DNA from 3 places in the Mesobacillus sp. LC4 genome. Region 1 is predicted to be linked to each of the others. Evidence: riboswitches for the same ligand, from Rfam matches in the RefSeq annotation. Region 1 holds a riboswitch; each other region holds the start of a gene.

Evidence for each region. Region 1 has a riboswitch for cobalamin ahead of AB5I83_RS22070 (ABC transporter substrate-binding protein). Riboswitches for the same ligand answer to the same signal wherever they lie in the genome.
Region 2: it holds a riboswitch for cobalamin, as region 1 does, so the genes downstream of both, AB5I83_RS20375 (ABC transporter substrate-binding protein) here and AB5I83_RS22070 (ABC transporter substrate-binding protein) in region 1, are expected to answer to the same signal.
Region 3: it holds a riboswitch for cobalamin, as region 1 does, so the genes downstream of both, AB5I83_RS18825 (acyl-CoA thioesterase) here and AB5I83_RS22070 (ABC transporter substrate-binding protein) in region 1, are expected to answer to the same signal.

Annotation. Positions count from the first base shown of each region.
Region 1 is NZ_JBGCUB010000012.1:30,602-36,246, forward strand. It holds gene AB5I83_RS22060 (heme ABC transporter ATP-binding protein) at 1-266, opposite strand, end outside; gene AB5I83_RS22065 (FecCD family ABC transporter permease) at 266-1,324, opposite strand; gene AB5I83_RS22070 (ABC transporter substrate-binding protein) at 1,290-2,246, opposite strand; cobalamin riboswitch at 2,463-2,644, opposite strand; gene AB5I83_RS22075 (hypothetical protein) at 2,709-3,485, opposite strand; gene AB5I83_RS22080 (FtsW/RodA/SpoVE family cell cycle protein) at 3,828-5,015, shown strand; gene AB5I83_RS22085 (GNAT family N-acetyltransferase) at 5,012-5,645, shown strand, end outside.
Region 2 is NZ_JBGCUB010000008.1:116,955-122,599, reverse strand. It holds gene AB5I83_RS20380 (adenosylcobinamide amidohydrolase) at 1-770, opposite strand, end outside; gene AB5I83_RS20375 (ABC transporter substrate-binding protein) at 736-1,707, opposite strand; cobalamin riboswitch at 1,898-2,093, opposite strand; gene AB5I83_RS20370 (MFS transporter) at 2,393-3,601, opposite strand; gene AB5I83_RS20365 (VC0807 family protein) at 3,801-4,472, opposite strand; gene AB5I83_RS20360 (GNAT family N-acetyltransferase) at 4,557-5,093, opposite strand; gene AB5I83_RS20355 (DUF2515 family protein) at 5,456-5,645, opposite strand, start outside.
Region 3 is NZ_JBGCUB010000006.1:211,380-217,024, forward strand. It holds gene AB5I83_RS18820 (ribonucleoside-diphosphate reductase subunit alpha) at 1-1,232, opposite strand, end outside; gene AB5I83_RS18825 (acyl-CoA thioesterase) at 1,207-1,719, opposite strand; cobalamin riboswitch at 1,883-2,067, opposite strand; gene AB5I83_RS18830 (LutC/YkgG family protein) at 2,167-2,868, opposite strand; gene AB5I83_RS18835 (LutB/LldF family L-lactate oxidation iron-sulfur protein) at 2,865-4,289, opposite strand; gene AB5I83_RS18840 ((Fe-S)-binding protein) at 4,308-5,024, opposite strand; gene AB5I83_RS18845 (FadR/GntR family transcriptional regulator) at 5,067-5,645, opposite strand, start outside.

The sequences.
Region 1 (5,645 bases):
GAAAAGGCCTGGTCAGAATGCTGCGGCAGGACTGCCATCATTCTGGCAAGCTGCTTCGGTGTATACTGAGTCAATGGCCGGCCGTCCAGCTCAATGTCACCTTCCCTGGATTCCAAAGCACCACTGATCATTTTTAACAGAGTGGTTTTCCCGCTTCCGTTCGGGCCAAGAATTCCAAACAACTCACCCTTGCCAACCTCAAAGGAGATTCCCTTTAACACCTCGCCGCCTGCATATCCACCTGTTAGATTCTTCACTGTGATCATCAGCCAGCACTTCTTTCCTTGCGATTTTTCATTAAAATAAACGCAAAAACCGGTGCACCGATTAATGCCGTGATCACGCCGATCGGCAATTCCGAAGGAGCGATGATCGTTCGTGATATCAGGTCTGCGAGAATCAGGAAGCCGCTGCCCATCAGGACTGATAGCGGCAGCAGATGACGATGGTCCGGTCCCCAGACTGTCCTTGTCAAATGAGGAATGACGAGACCGACGAAGCCGATTGTCCCGGATACGGCAACCGCTGAACCTGTTAAAAGTGAACCAGAAAGCAAAATCAGCAGCTTGCGGCGCTCAACATTGACACCTAGATGCTGTGCGCGCTCCTCACCAAACGACATGGCATTCAGTTCTCTTGTGTTGGCAAGCAAAATCACCAATCCGATTATAAAGAAAGGAAAAATAATCTTAATGTATTCCCAGCCGCGCATCGACACGCTGCCCAAAAGCCAGCCGATGATTTGCCTCAGCTCTTCGCCGGAGAGCGCAATCATCAAAGAAATGAAAGAACCTAGAAATGAACTTAAGATAATACCGGTTAGAATGATCGTCTCCACCCTGAGCAGCCTGTCGACTTTCCGGGCAAAAAATAGCACAAATAAGACGGTCGCAAAAGCGAATAAAATGCTCAGCACCGGCAAGGTGAAGGCACCAATCAGCGGCAGTGAAATGCCAAAAAACAGCGTGACAACCGCACCGATGGAAGCACCTGATGAAATCCCAAGCGTGTAGGGATCTGCCAGCGGATTGCGCAGCAGGCCCTGGAAGGCAGCACCGGCAATAGCCAGCGATGCGCCTACAAGCCCTGCCAGCAATACACGCGGCAGCCTGATTTCCATGACGATACTTGCATACATCGGGTCGATTTCCTGTCCCTGTAAGCGGAAAATCTCAGCACCCATAATCTCAATAATAGCGGGCACAGGGATGGAAACCGTTCCGATGGAGATGCCAAGCAGCATCGAGATGATCAAGAACGCTGCCGCAAATAGATAGGCAATTCCCTTATTATTTAAAAACGTCCGGGTAAATGGTTTTCGCAAGCTCCTCTGCTCCTTCAGCGAGCCTTGGACCTGAACGGGTAACGAGGTCGGAGTGAACATCATATACCCGCTGGTCCTTGACCGCTTTTACATTATTCCAGCCCTGCCGCGCAAGAACCTGCTCATCTGCATTTTCGGTATAATATCCATAGGTTGTCACAATGACATCCGGATTACGCTCGATGATGGCTTCCGGGTCAACCTTCGCCCAGCCATCCAGATCGCCAGCAGCATTCTTAGCGCCGATCAACTCCAGCATTTCATTGATAAATGTACTCTTGCCAGCAGTGTAGATTTCCGGCGCTGGTGAAACCTCGACAAATACAGCTTTCTGCTCTTCAGGTTTAATTGCTTCTGCTTTCTTCTTCAGTTCCGCAAAACTATTTTTCATATTCTCAATAAGTTCATCTGCCTTATCTGTCTCGCCGATGGCCTGGCCAATCATCTCGATTGATCGATATACCTCTTCAAATGACTGAGCATCATTCACGACGACAACAGCTATCCCCGCATCCTTCAACTGCTGAAGGCCCTCTTTCGCGGTATCCGCAGTTGAACCAGGTGCAAGGACGAGGTCCGGCTTAAGGGAAATCATCTTCTCAATATTGAACTCCATGCCTCCGACTTTTTCCTTTGCCATTGCATCTTCTGGATAATTGTCGAAATCGGTGACACCTACAATCGCGTCTCCGCTTTCAAGTGCATAAACGATTTCCGTATTGCTCGGCATGAGGGAAATGATTTTTTCAGGCTTTTCTTCAATGACAACTTCTTCATCAAGCGCATCTTTTACCGTGACCGGATATCCAGTCTTCTGCTCCTGCGCGGTTTGTTCGCTTTCCTTCTTTTCTGGCTGTGCTTCCGTGCCGCAGCCTGCCAAGATCATGGCTGCTGCCATCATCAACATCAATAACTTCTTCATTCGCTTCTCCTCCAATTTTCCAATCAGCTTTGTCAAATCAGACTGTTGATTTCCGTCACTACAATCAACAGAATGTTAAAATCGTGCAAACATTCACCAAAGCCTTTAATAAATAAAAAAACATCTCCACCTAAAGGGGAGATGTCCGAGTAAGCAAATGTTTTTATCATCATAAAATACATAGAGCCAGCCGGCACCTCCCTATCCTCGTAGGTTTGCTTGTGCGATGGACAGGCAGGTCTCCTGGCTCATGGTCAATGCTCGCTGCGCCTTCCCATACATTTGTACAGTGGCATTTACAGCTTGCTCCCATTTACAGTGGCGGGACCGCGTTGGACTTTCACCAACTTCCCTATTAAGTCTTATGATAAAAAGACACCTGTTCATTTGATATGTAATTTTCCGCTAAGTCCCATTATACACGATTGCCAAAAATTGCTCCAAAAAAATATCTTTTTCGACTTATTGAGCAAGCAAGCTCCATTCTTTAGCTTTTTTATCGAAGATGATCCTGCCATCCGGATTGCTGGTGCTGGCTTCTTTATATTCATCATGCATATCATCCATGTTGGCAAAATCACCGATGATCCAGATTGGAATTTCAATTCTGTTACGGCTTTGTTGGATGTTTTTCAGCGAAAATACGGCCCCTTCTTTGAGGGCTGGCGTCAATGATTTCAGGATTTCCTTGTTGACAGAAGGATAGGATTTCTTTTTCCGGATCCCGAGCAGTGTTTTTTCCGGCTTCATTTCCCCTAGTTTGCCTGACAGGACAAGGCCAAGCATTCGGAAAAAATCATTGAGATTGCGGTAATAGGTTTTATTGAACCAGCCATCTTCAGTGGAGAGGAACACAAAACGGTTATTAAGCTGATTATAAAAAGGCAGTTTCAAATGATGTTTGATATGCCCGAGATAAAGAAGCTCAGCAATCTCTTGGGCCGACAGCACATTCAGTGCTTCTACTTCCTCAAAATCGATCCAGCAAAAATCCCCGTATGCATGGACATTGGCTCCAACCAATTTTTCGACGCTGTCTTCAGATACATACTCAAATAAAGTATGTCTGTTGAACTCACCATCCTCATAGCGATGCTTCAACAGCAGCAGATGGTTGAGTGAATCAGACAATGACCTGGCGAATTCATGAAATTCGACCCCATGTGAGAGCACATACTGGTCCCGTTCGTTCATATGGACATATAGTAAATCCCTGCTATAAGGATGGTTCTTTTTCAAAGACAAAACCTCCTGGAAAAATTCTCAGCTGCAAATGGCCAGCGGGCTCCGTACAAATAACACTTCTTCCATTCTAACAAAAATGGCAGAAAATATCTTATTCTGACTCTTCAAAAACATAATTATTATCGACCTTTTCCGCAAAAAGAATCCAACCTGGACCAGAAACTATCATGTCTATTAAATCGTCTAATAGGTACAGGAATATGTTACCTTGGCAGGGATTGTAAGAATCATCCTTTTACGCTAGCATAAAATGGTAAGACCGCTGATCAGTGAGCAGGACAGCTAACTGAAAGCGACAATATTCACCGGACTAATGAATGGGACAGGGTGTAGCAAATGGAGAAATCGATTAAAAAATTCGACAGATTTGATTGGACATTGACGCTCCTCTTATTGCTGTTTTTTCTGACCAGCTGCATTGCTATATACAGCGCACAGAAAACGGGGCAGTATGTCGGTCAAAACTTTTTATACAAACAAATATTCTGGTATGTCGTCGGATCCGGGATCATTGCTGTTGTGATGATGTTCGACAGTGAACAATACCGCAAACTTTCATGGTATTTGTATGGTTTCGGAGTGTTCCTGCTTGTCTTCCTGTTTTTCGCTCCTGCCAGTATCGCCGAAGAACGGAACGGGGCCAAAAGCTGGTTCTTCATCGAGCCATTCGGTTCAATCCAGCCCTCAGAGTTCATGAAGGTCTTCTTGATTCTTGCCCTTAGCAGCACGATTTATGCTCATCATAAAAAACATGCGACAAAGACTCTTCAAACAGACTTCCTTCTTTTCATCAAGCTTGGTTTTATAACTGCCTTGCCACTTGGGATGATCATGCTCCAGCCTGACCTGGGCACCTCTCTCGTCGTGCTGGCCATTTTCACCGGGATCATCCTTGTTTCAGGTATCACCTGGAAAATCATTCTGCCTCTTTATGGAGGCGGAGCTGCTTTTGGTACTGGCATTCTATATCTCGTGATCTGGAAACCTGAGATTCTTAAGAAGTACCTTGGAGTAAAAACGTATCAGTTCGGGCGGATATATGCGTGGCTTGACCCTGAGAGCTACCCGGAGTATGGATACCATCTATTAAAATCACTCAGTGCGATTGGCTCCGGCATGCTAACCGGAAAAGGCATCAATGGCAGTGAAGTCTATATTCCGGAAAGCCATACAGATTTTATATTCAGTGTGATTGGCGAAGAATTCGGCTTTGTTGGCGGCAGCTTTGTCATTAGCCTGTACTTCCTGCTAATCTACCATCTGACTAAAACCGCCCTGGATACGAATGACCCTTTTAATACCTACATCAGTGCGGGAGTCATCAGCATGGTCACCTTCCATGTTTTCCAGAATATCGGGATGACGATCCAGCTGCTGCCGATTACCGGCATCCCACTGCCATTCATCAGTTATGGCGGAAGTTCGCTTATGGGAAATATGCTCGCGATGGGGCTGATTTATGGCATTCGATTCCATCATAAAACCTATATGTTTGCCTCGAGAGACAGGAGTTTTGATATATGAAGCTAGTAAGCCATTACCGTGAGAATGATGTTTTGAGAAAAAGTTTTATCCAGCTTGCCGCCGGCATTTTCGGCCTTGATTTCACGAGCTGGCATGAGCTTGGATATTGGGGAGATAGGTACATTCCGTTTTCCTATGCAGACAGCGACCAGATTGTGGCCAATGTATCGGTCAACGAGCTTGATTTGGTGATCGATGGAATAAGCCATAAAGCCCTGCAAATCGGCACCGTCATGACCCATCCGCAGTATCGGAACAAAGGCCTGTCAGCTAATCTGATGAACCATGTTCTGGATGAATACGAAGGAAAGTATGACTATATGTACTTGTTCGCCAATGAAAGCGTGCTGGATTTTTACCCGAAATTTGGTTTTGAACAAGTTGAGGAACACCAATACTCGGCGAGAGCTTTGATGGAATCAGATCCGCTGCAATTAACGAAATTAAGAATTCCTGAAGATCTTGAGATGATTGAAAAAATCATCTATCGCAGAGTTCCGGTTTCCAACGCATTTGCGACTGCCAATGCCAACGGGATTACGATGTACCACATTCTTCATGTATTTACCGATCACCTGTATTACCATCCAGAATTAGGCGCTATTATTATTTTCACGAAAGAAAACAGAA
Region 2 (5,645 bases), on a different contig from region 1:
TGTACTCCTTTGCCAATAGTCCGCCCAAGAGGAGTGATCGTACCGGCGTATTCCAGCTTTTGTCCTTGCTGGGTCGAGGCAACCATGATGCTGTCAGTAGATGTACCCGTTGCCACCGTACCAGACAGTTTGTCCCTTATTTCCAGATCGTGCAGCGCCTTTGTCTTCGCTTCAGTTGCTGTCATTATACTCTGGATGAACGCTTCCTCCGTCAGTACTCCGTTGACGAAGATCCAAGTGTTGATGGTTCCTGGTGACATGTCATAGGAATAATACTCGCTGCTTTTCGATGCGTCCACCGCATTGCCGGTACCTGCCGTCACAACGATAAATATAGAGAACCCTTCTTCCTGATAGTGCTTAAAACAAACATCCTCCAGCATCACAGCAGTCATCATCCCGACCGTTAGTTCAGGATCGAATCCCTGTTCCTGCAAATAATGGATCATTTCTTCCCGATGGTCACTGCAATCATAGTTCTTGTCCACATGCCGGTTCAAAAAGCTGCGGTGCCATCCTGTTCCCGCCCCGACAACTCCAGAAGACATTGTTCTTAATGGAATCGGAGAATTCAGGGAGATGAATTCTTCTCTCATTTGGAGATTGCTTTCTCCTATTTCCACTGATATTGCATCATTTGGGCTAGCCGCAGGAAACAAACTTGTTTCCTGCAATGCTCCCTTAGTATGAGACTTAGTTTTAATGCTTGTACGCAAGATATGAGAACTCATCTTATTATTTAAAAACATCCGGGTAAACCGCTTTTGCAAGCTCTTCTACTCCTTCTGTCAGCCTCGGGCCCGTTCTTGTCACCTTATCGGAATGAACATCGATGACACGGTTTTCCTTGACCGCCGTAATCTTGTCCCATCCTTCACGGCTTGTAACATTTTTCACCGGCTCAGGTGTATAGTAACCGTGCGTCGTGATAATCACCTCAGGATTGCTTTTAATGATGGCCTCTGAATCCAGCTTAGGCCATCCCTCTTCTGTAACAGTGTTTTCTGCATGAATGATCTGCAGCATTTCATCAATAAAGGTATTTTTTCCAGCAGCATAAACTTCAGGCGCCGGCGAGACCTCAACGAATACCGACTTTCTGTCCTCTTCTTTTATTTCCTGTGCCTTTGTCTTGATCTCTTCTATTTTTTTCTTCATGTCTGCGATCATAGCATCAGCTTTTTCCTTTTTGCCTGACGCTGTACCAATCATGCTGATTGATTCATATACTTCATCGAACGTTTTCGCATCATTCACGACCAGCACTGTAATTCCAGTGTCTTTAAGCTGCTGAAGTCCTGCTTCAGACGAATGTGCACTAGAAGCATGGGCAAGAACCAAGTCAGGCTTCATAGAAATGATTTTCTCGAGATTGAACTCCATGCCGCCAATCTTCTCTTTCTCCGCCACTTCTTCAGGGAAATTATCAAAATCAGAAACTCCGACAATCTGTTCTTCCAGACCCAATCCATAGGCAATTTCCGTATTGCTCGGAATCAGGGAAACTATTTTTTCCGGTTTCGATTCTATGGTCACTTCCTGCCCTGTTCCATCCTTAATGCTGACAGGGAACTTCACTTCTGCCTGCTGAACCGTTTCAGTGTTCTTTGTCTCCTTTGCATTTGACTGTTCAGCATTGCTGCCACATCCAGCCAGAGCACCAATTGTTAACATGAAAGCAAATAATAAGGCATTTAACTTTTTCATCTTTCATTCCTCCGATTTTTCTCTGAATACATTTTTTTACAGACCCTCAGGCTTGCCTGTTCGTTGTAAAACAATATGAAACTTCCTATGAAACTAAAAAAACACCTCCATTTTACTCATGGAGATGTTTGTGTCGGTTCTTCTAATAAACAGCCAGAATCGTTCCCAAACACCTCCTATCCTCGTAGGTTGTGGCGCGAAGAATCGGGCAGGTCTCCTGGCTTCTGGTCATCGCAATCAAGCGCCTTCCCATACAAAAAGTACAGTGGCATCAAGCTTGAAGCTCCCAGTTACAGTGGCGGGACCGCGTTGGAATTTCACCAACTTCCCTATTAAGTCTCTAAACTACTTTTCGTTTAGAAGACACCAGATTCTTTATGTATTAAATTTTCGCTGATTCCAATTATACATAAATAATGTCGTTATGAGTAACAATTTGTATAATTTAGCAAAAATTTTTTCCTGAATGATAATTTTATGATTCTATTCTTTTTCTAAAAAGAAGGAAATCTTTTTAGGAAATAGTATTGAAAAACAGACAGGACTTTTTTTATATAAGCATCTTCTTGAATTTTGTTACTGCTTATCCAGATTTTGAAAAACCTCATGCCTATCCACTCCTCGGTTGATTCTTCGTTTACAGTCAGACTAGCTCGAGTCGTGTGTAACCGTTATGGCCTGCCCCCTATATTTTTCTTAATAGATACAAATACAGGGCGACCACTGGTGCTAAAATTAGCCCTGATGTCACGATGGAAAGGCCTAATCCGAATTTGAGAGCTACAAATCCAATAATCGGTCCGCTCAATATTTGTCCGAGGGCATCAATCTGGCCGTAAGTGGAAAGCACTGTTGCCCGCACTTTTGACTCAATATTTTCATTAAGCCACGCTCTGTATATTGGGCCATTGGTGATCCGCAAAATATAGAATGTCAGGTAGGCAGAGAAAGCCATGGTGAAATTTCCAGCCAGTCCAAAGCCGATGATGCTCAGTACCATTGCCAAGTTGATGGCAATCAATAGCCATACCTTCTGCAGTTTCCCCGTCTTCTCAAGTTTCCTCTTTATGTATTCGACCGCAATAATGCTCGTTACCATGGCAATCCCGTTGATGATACCCACCCAGACGACCGGTTTGATATTGACATCAGGCAAGCCGACCTCCAATAAGTGGGCGATCCACAAACGGTCAAGACCCTCGCTGAACAGACCGTAAAAGAACACAATACCGGTCATGACCATCAAAAATTGTTTTTTCCTAATCGACTGGAGACCCGATTTAAAAGTATGAATCATTTGACGGAACGAATCACGATCCTCTGAAGGTGCCGGCTGAAATGCCGTTTCAGGCATGAACAGGATCATAAATACCGCCAGCACCAGAAATAACGCTCCCCCAATGATCATCGGCAAATTGATCATTACCGTACCGATGAGAACGCTGACGATGATAGCAAGCAGTGCACCAAACTGTTTGACTTGCGCTCCTCTCAGGAATAGCCAGGAAAGGTCTTTTCCGCCCATCTCGTCAGCAATCCACGCTTCATCCGCACCACTTGTGAAGGTATAGCCGATGCCCCAAAGGATCTGACATAACAAAATAACCAAAAAGACAGGCACCAGACCTTCAATTAAAAATCCCAGCCCGATCAAGAACAATCCAATGATAACCGACAGTTTCCTGCTCTTCGTGTCTGCCAGTATACCTGTCGGAATTTCAAATAGAAAACTGCTAAGTTCCAGTGCCGTGCCAACAAGGACAAGTTCAAAGGCATTGAAGCCGGCAACTTGTATTCTATAAATCTCGTTGACGGTAAAAACCATCTCAAACAAAAAAGCAGTCAATCCCGCATATATAAGATAGACCCTGTAGGCCGATAGTTTCCCCGTCATAGTCCACCTCCTGAAAACCCACAAAAACAATAAGGATAAATCTAGTAGGTTTTTACTTTCTTACAAACCTCAATGGCATCAGTATGCAAATTTTCAACTGTATTCAAACTTCCAAACCCTTATCAAGATAACTTTTGGTTCTTTATATACTGAAAAACCCAATGCCATCCATAATCAACCCAAATGAAAAACCATGAATTTACGACTCTTTCCTCAGCCCTTCTTCCCCACTGTACAATTCTTCCTCAACTCTCTTAATAATTTCGGGGTGATCTTTTATCAACTTTGCAATATAGAAGAAACCGAACATGGTCACTCCTGTAAACAACCAGCCTATTACTTGTCTAACAAGAATCCCTTTATCAAATGCCTCAACCCCATATTCAATGATCAGCCAAGATTTAATAGCTGCAAAAACACCACTTCTGAGAGCGAACGATAAAGTCACCAGCTGGAATATGATAAAAATCTTTTTATGATTGAAAAGGTGCTTACAAAACGTACGGTCATGTCCCTGAAGTTCTGCAAAATCCAATCCAAAATACAGAGCCATAGGCCTTTTAATTAGAATTGTAGTAAAGATAAATGTGCCAATCGCCACATTATAAAAAACATTGTTCCATAGCATCTGTAATGCAGAACCAGCCAATACATCAATCAGTGTGCCAATAACCAATGTAGTAATTATGTATAACCCAGTAATGTTGATTTTCTTGACCTCATAAAAACGGTACAGACTATAGATTATTGCCGGAACGGAAGAAGCCAGCATTGCATAATAATCACCAATCACATCACGTAATCCATTCCAGAAAAGCAGTGGCAAACCGACATAAAAAATCAGATCCAATAAGATTAAGTTTTTCCTCAATAACATCACCTTTTTGATAAGCTAATAGACTCCTGCAAAAAAATGGAGTTTACCCTGTTCTTCTCCTGGTATCTGGTAAAAAGTTTAGGATTGCTCATTCTTCAACAGACTATAAACAATCAAATCCTCATAATGATCGTATAGATATTGTCCTGCCCGTTTGATTCCTTCCTTCTTGAAACCTAATCTCTCAGGTATCCCCTGGCTTTTCAAGTTATTATCGGCACATTGGATTTCAACTCTATTTATGGAATACCTGTCAAATAGCTCATGAATAAGACTCTTTAAGCTGATCGTGATGATGCCCTTACCTTCACTGTCCTTAGAAATAAAATAGCCAATGCTCGCAGATCGATTGCCCCAGTCAAACTGGACACCGATCATCCCAACAAGATGACCATTATTTCTTATAGCAATATCGAACCCTTGATTATTAGCCAGGTTCTCCAGCCAATATTTTATGACCGGCACCATATCTTCTGCCGATTTCCGTTTATCCACCCAAAGCAGCCATTGTCTTAAATGATCCCGGTTGTGATCTATCAGCTGATAGATTTCTTCAGCTTGATGCTGCTGCAATAATTCTAGGCTTATAGTTTCATTTACTTTAAAACTAAACATTTCCAATCCCTCACAATCAATTCTACTAACGATAAGGCACAGGCTCTTTCATTAAAGTTCCACAAAATAGCTTGTATTTCCTTCTTACTGGCCGGTCCTGATTTTACTTGGGAAATAAATTGGAAGTACGCTTGAATATGTTAAAACGGCGGGTCTGAGCGGTAACGCATGAGACACACCCGGTGACAGGTGTATCATCGAAACTGAGAAATTCACTTCAATAAGCATGAAACAAAAAGGTGCCTTGACCCTCTTGGATCAACGCACCCAGTAAAGTTACCTGAAAAATCATGGTTATTCTAAATATATTTTATGGCGATCTATTCCCCAACCATCCGAACAGTGTCAGACCTCCACTCTGATTATTCTTCTTCTCGCAGCAGAAGTGCTTCCTTCGCCATTACCGCAAGTTCAATTGTTTCAATGGTTTTGCAATAATTATTTAAAATTTCTCCATCCAAACTGACATCATCATGAAAATAATCCACTACATGCCAATCCCCAAACCAATCTCCACTCTCTGCTTCCTCGTGAGGGGTATCAGGCCACGCA
Region 3 (5,645 bases), on a different contig from region 1:
TAAGGAGTCCCGGTCTCAAGCTGAGAGATCATGATGGATTTAAAGATTTCGATGGCAGGGACCACTTCATGTGACAAGTCTGGATGATAGACGCATTCCCAGTACTTGTCCCGGAAGGAGCCTGTCCCCTTCTCCTCGTCAAAGAAATCCTCTAGCGAATAGCCCATGACGCGTCTTACCTCATGAGGGTCAAACAAATACCAGTCCCCGCGTTTTTCTACTTGCTCCATAAAAAGATCCGGGAGGCAGAGGCCTGTGAATAAATCATGTGTCCGCTGGCGCTCGTCCCCATTGTTCAGCTTTGCGTCCAGGAATGGGAATATGTCTTTATGCCACACATCCAGGTAGACAGCGATTGCACCCTGGCGCTGCCCCAATTGATCGACCGAAACCGCTGTGTTATTCAGCTGCTTCATCCATGGAATGACACCTGAACTGATCCCTTTAAAGCCCTTGATATCACTGCCGCGGCTCCTGATTTTTCCGAGATAGACACCAATGCCTCCTCCGTTCTTGCTTAAGGTAGAAATGTCCGTGTTGGAATCATAGATGCTCCTTAAATCATCAGCCACCGTATCGATAAAGCAGCTCGACAGCTGGCCATAGCTTTTGCCAGCATTGGCGAGCGTTGGAGTCGCCACAGTCATATAGAGGTTTGAAAGCGCCCAGTAAGCTTCCTTCACTAGTTGAAGCCGCTTTTCTTTCGGCTCTTCCGCCAGCAGGGTCATGGCGATGATCATGAACCGCTCCTGCGGCAGTTCAGCCACATCGCCTGTATGCGTGCGCGCCAGGTACCTTTCCGCCATCGTTAAGAGGCCTATATATGTAAATAGTTCGTCTCTCTCGGGCTCAATGACTCTTTCAAGAAAATCGATTTCTTCCCGTGAATAAGATTCAATGATTTTACCATCATAGATTCCTATTTCTATCAACCTATTGATCAATTCATAGAACGATCCGTAACCAGCTGCTCCTCTAAAGCCTGAACTAAGCTTGTACAATCTCTTCTGGTAAAGCCGTGCTGCAACATAGGTCCAATCTGGCTCATTCCGATCAATTCGTTCGACTGCGTTCAGAATCACCATGGTCTCGACCTGGTCATCTGTCATATTTTTTACCCGAAGAGCCTGGTCCATTTTTTCTTTGAAATCTGAAAAATCCAGCAGTGGGAATGATTGTTCCATTTCCTCGATCTGCTTCACGGCTCTATCCTCTTTTACTTGATTGCTCATTCACGATTCCTCCAACTTGATTACTTTTCCTCATTTCCAGCCTATGCTTCCTTCTCATATCGGCCGTGTTGAACAGCTCCCATTCCTCTGCATTCTCCGGAATCACCCTTGCGACTGGAACCGGAGTGCCATTTTCATCCTTAGCGACCATGGTCAGAATCGAGGTGGTCGTCAAAGTCTTCTTGCAGGTTTTCAAGTTTTCGCTTTCCACCTTCACGAATACTTCCATTGATGTTCTGCCTGTCGAAATCACCATTGCTTCCAGGGTCAAGATATCGCCTACTACTGCGGAAGAGAGAAAGTTAACCGAGTCGATCGAGGCCGTGACGACAGCTGTTCTGCTGTGTTTCATTGCCGCAATCGCGGCGATTTCATCAATATAGGATAGTACCGTTCCGCCAAAAATCGTTCCGAGATGGTTTGTGTCCGGAGGCAAAACAAGCACATTCTGAAAAGTCCTCGACACATTTGTTGATAATCCTTCCATTCCTGACCTCCTGTTTGTAAAAATACTCCCTGAAAAATGAGAAAAACCCATCTCGAAAGATGGGTTAAAGTTAACGTTGATGTCATGAACGCTCATATGAAACTAAAAAACAGCATGAGCCTGTCAATTGATCCCCGTAATACCTTCCCAATTCCCGAAGAAGATAACACGAATAAATATGGCAGGTCTCCTGACTTGTGCTTCACCCTACTTTGAGGCCTTCCCATCTATTTGTTAGACAGTGGTTCTTCCTCATTTCGTCAGCACTTACAGTTGCGGGAACAGTTCTGGATTCTCACCAGATTCCCTATTAAGTCTTATTCAGACACCATATTTACCGGTATATTCAATATTTAGTTATGAAACTACTTATCTAACACAATATATCGTGTTATGAAATGATAGTATATCATCTTTCATTCTTTTTCAACTATTTTTCATCGAAGCTTAATCCACGACAATGTATGTTGCTTTGACAGGTCCGTGCACTCCGACTATCAGGTTCATTTCGATGTCGGCACTGTTGCTTGGGCCGGTGATGAAACTGACATAGGAAGGGACGTCTTCGCCGCTGGCCTGTGCCTCGTGGATGTGTCTGGCTGCCTGAGTCATCCGTGGCACGAGGGTGCTTTTCGGAATGATGGCAATGAATGTTCGCGGCAGCAGACTGATCGATCGCCCATTGTCTTTCGTATTGAACAATGTCACAGTGCCAGACTCGGCAAGCGTGATGTCGCTGAACACAAGCCCTACATCCGCTCGTTCCGCAATCTTTTGATTTTCCTTGCCAAGCGCTGGATTCCACACATGGACATCCACACTGTCTCCCTGTTCTTCGAAACACTTCGTGATCCCATACTCCTGATGGCGGACATCATTGGATGTGACAATCGCCTTGCCTTCATAGGCCTGAAGCGTTTCGTTCAAAACTTCCGTCAGGCCGGCACGGTCTGTCCTTTTAAAAGTGGTATGGATGACCTGGCAATGTTTTTCAAGCACTTCAACCAATTCGTCCTGGCTCATACCTTTGAACACTTCATCCTGAGGAGTAACGCTCCATTGCGGCCGCTCGACTCCTTCTGTCCGCCGCTCCCGGCCTAGTCTGGACGCCAGTTTATCTAAAAAGGCTTCTCGATTCTGGATGTTCATTTGGATTCACCGTCCTTCTGTCTTTGCTTGAACCACGAACGGAACGACTGTCCCTGTGGAGCATAAAAATCACGGACTTCGGTCCACGCCTTCAGTGGCCCTGGCCCGTTTTCAATCATTCCATCTTTCGTCCATGGCCCAAGTGCCGGCTTGGCCATTTTCGCACTCATATTATAAACCGACGGATTAGAAGCCCAAGCGGAAAAACCTTTCATCATCAACTTTTCTGCCGTTGGGGTCATATTTTTTTCCACAATGATCTGTCGGTGGCGGATCAGATGCTCATGCAGTGGAATTTTAACAGGGCAGGCTTCCGTACAGGCTGCACACAAGGTCGATGCATATGGAAGCTCTTTATGATCCTCATAACCTTCCAGCAGCGGTGTGATCACAGCACCGATTGGCCCCGGATAAATTGAGTTGTATGCATGCCCGCCGATATGACGGTAAACCGGACACGCGTTGATGCAGGCCGCACAGCGAATGCAATGCAGAGCCGACTGAAACTCGGTTCCAAGGATCTTGGAGCGTCCGTTGTCGACAATCACCAAATGGAATTCCTCAGGACTGTCCACTTCCTGCTCAAGGCCAGCACCCGTAATCGCCGTGATATAGCTCGTCAATTTCTGACCAACCGCCGCACGTGTCAATAGACTGACTAGGACCTCCATCTCTTCCCATGTCGGTACGATCCGTTCCATACCCATCACCGTGATCACGGTATCCGGAAGACTCGTCACCATTTCGGCGTTCCCTTCATTTGTGACCAGCGTGATCGATCCAGACTCCGCAATCGCAAAGTTGCAGCCAGTCACACCGACATCAGCTGATAAAAAGTCCTGTCGCAGCTGCTCACGGGCAAAGGCAGCCAGTTCCTCCGGCGTGTCAGATCCTGTATAGCCTTTTTTCTTCGCGAACGTTTCGCGAATCTGCTGCTTATTTTTATGAAGGGCAGGGGTCACGATATGCGATGGCGGATCTTCATCCAATTGCAGAATCCACTCACCAAGGTCGGATTCGACCACTTCAGCGCCAACTTCCTCAAGCGCTTTATTTAAGCCGATTTCCTCAGTGACCATCGATTTTGCTTTGACAACTTTTTTTGCATCTTTCTTTTGAATGATGCTTTTCACATACTGGTTCGCTTCTTCTGCTGTCTCGGCAAAAAATACATGGCCGCCGCGTCTTGATACTTGCTCACTCAATTGATACAGGTAATAATCGAGGTTTTCCAGCGTATGGGTGCGGATTTCCTCACCTAAATCGCGCCAGTCCTCCCAGTTTCCAAGCTCAGCCGCCTGTGTAAGCCGTCCGGTCCGGAATCTGCCTTGCGCGGAGGAAACAGCCTGCCGCATAAAATCATCTTTAATTCCTTTTTGGATTCGATCTTTATAAGGAACCTCACCAATTTTGATGCTCATCTCTTTTCCCTCCGTTCCTTAGTGTGTATTTAAAATTTCTGTGATGTGGATGATCTTCACTTTTTTGCCTTCACGCTCCATGCGGCCGCCAATATTCATCAGGCAGCCCATATCAGCACCGACAAGATACTCCGCTTGCGTCTCTGAGACATGGCGCGACTTTTCACTGACCATCTCTTGAGAAATGACCGGATTCTTCACGGCAAACGTTCCGCCGAAACCGCAGCAATCCTCTTCCCACGGCAAATCCACCAGCTCAACACCCTTCACATTGTGCAACAAGATTTTCGGCTGTTCTTTTACCCCAAGAAGGCGTTTCATATGGCAGGAAGAATGGAATGTCACTCTTCCTTTAAAAGTAGAGCCCAAATCAGTGATGCCCATTACATCCACAAGGAACTCGGTAATTTCATAACACTTAGCAGCGAAGACCTTCGCTTCTTCTTCCCACTCAGGGTCTCCTTTAAAAATATGTGGATATTCCTTCAGCATGCTCACGCAGGAGCCTGATGGCCCGACCACATATTCCGAGTGACGAAAAGCCTTCATCATCTGTTTCATAGATTGCTTAGCCTCTTGTAAATACCCGCTGTTATAGGCAGGCTGCCCGCAACACGTCTGTTCCATCGGGTAATCCACTTCACATCCAACTCGCTCAAGGATTTCAAGCGTATTTTTTGCCACATCCGCAAAAAGAATATCGCTCAGGCACGTACTAAATAAGGATACTTTCATGATTGTCCACCTCTGGTAAAAGTCAGCGAATCACCGCGCTAATCACTCAATGCATTTAAAAAGTCGGTCCTGCACTTTCTGTAAATGCTCAAACATGGCTTGGCGCGCTTCATCTGACTGTCGATTTTTTATTGCTTCAAAAATCCGTCGATGCTCAAAATGCAAGTCATCAACAATGTTATCTGAATACAGGAGTACCTTCCGGGTTTCCTGAATGGTTTGTGAATTCAGCGCTGAGACGCTGCTCATCAGATTGATCAGTAATTTGTTATGTGTCGCATTGGCGATGGCAACATGGAAATCCAGATCCGCTGTCGAAGCGAGCTCCTCATTTCCATTGGCATGCTCCATCACGATCAACGCTTTTTCGATCGCCAGCAAATCTTCCTCCTGGTGTACAGCAGCAGCATGAGCCGCCGTGCCGCTTTCCAGAATCTTTCTGACCTCATACAGTTCCTTCACATCTTCAAGCTTCATCAAGAAAGCGCTAGTGACGGGCAATTGGAATTTCGAAGGGTCAAAGGTATTCACAAACGTTCCTTCTCCCTGGCGCATCGTCACCAGCCCCATTGTCCGCAGACCACTCAATGCTTCCCGAATCGTGGAACTCCCAACGTCAAA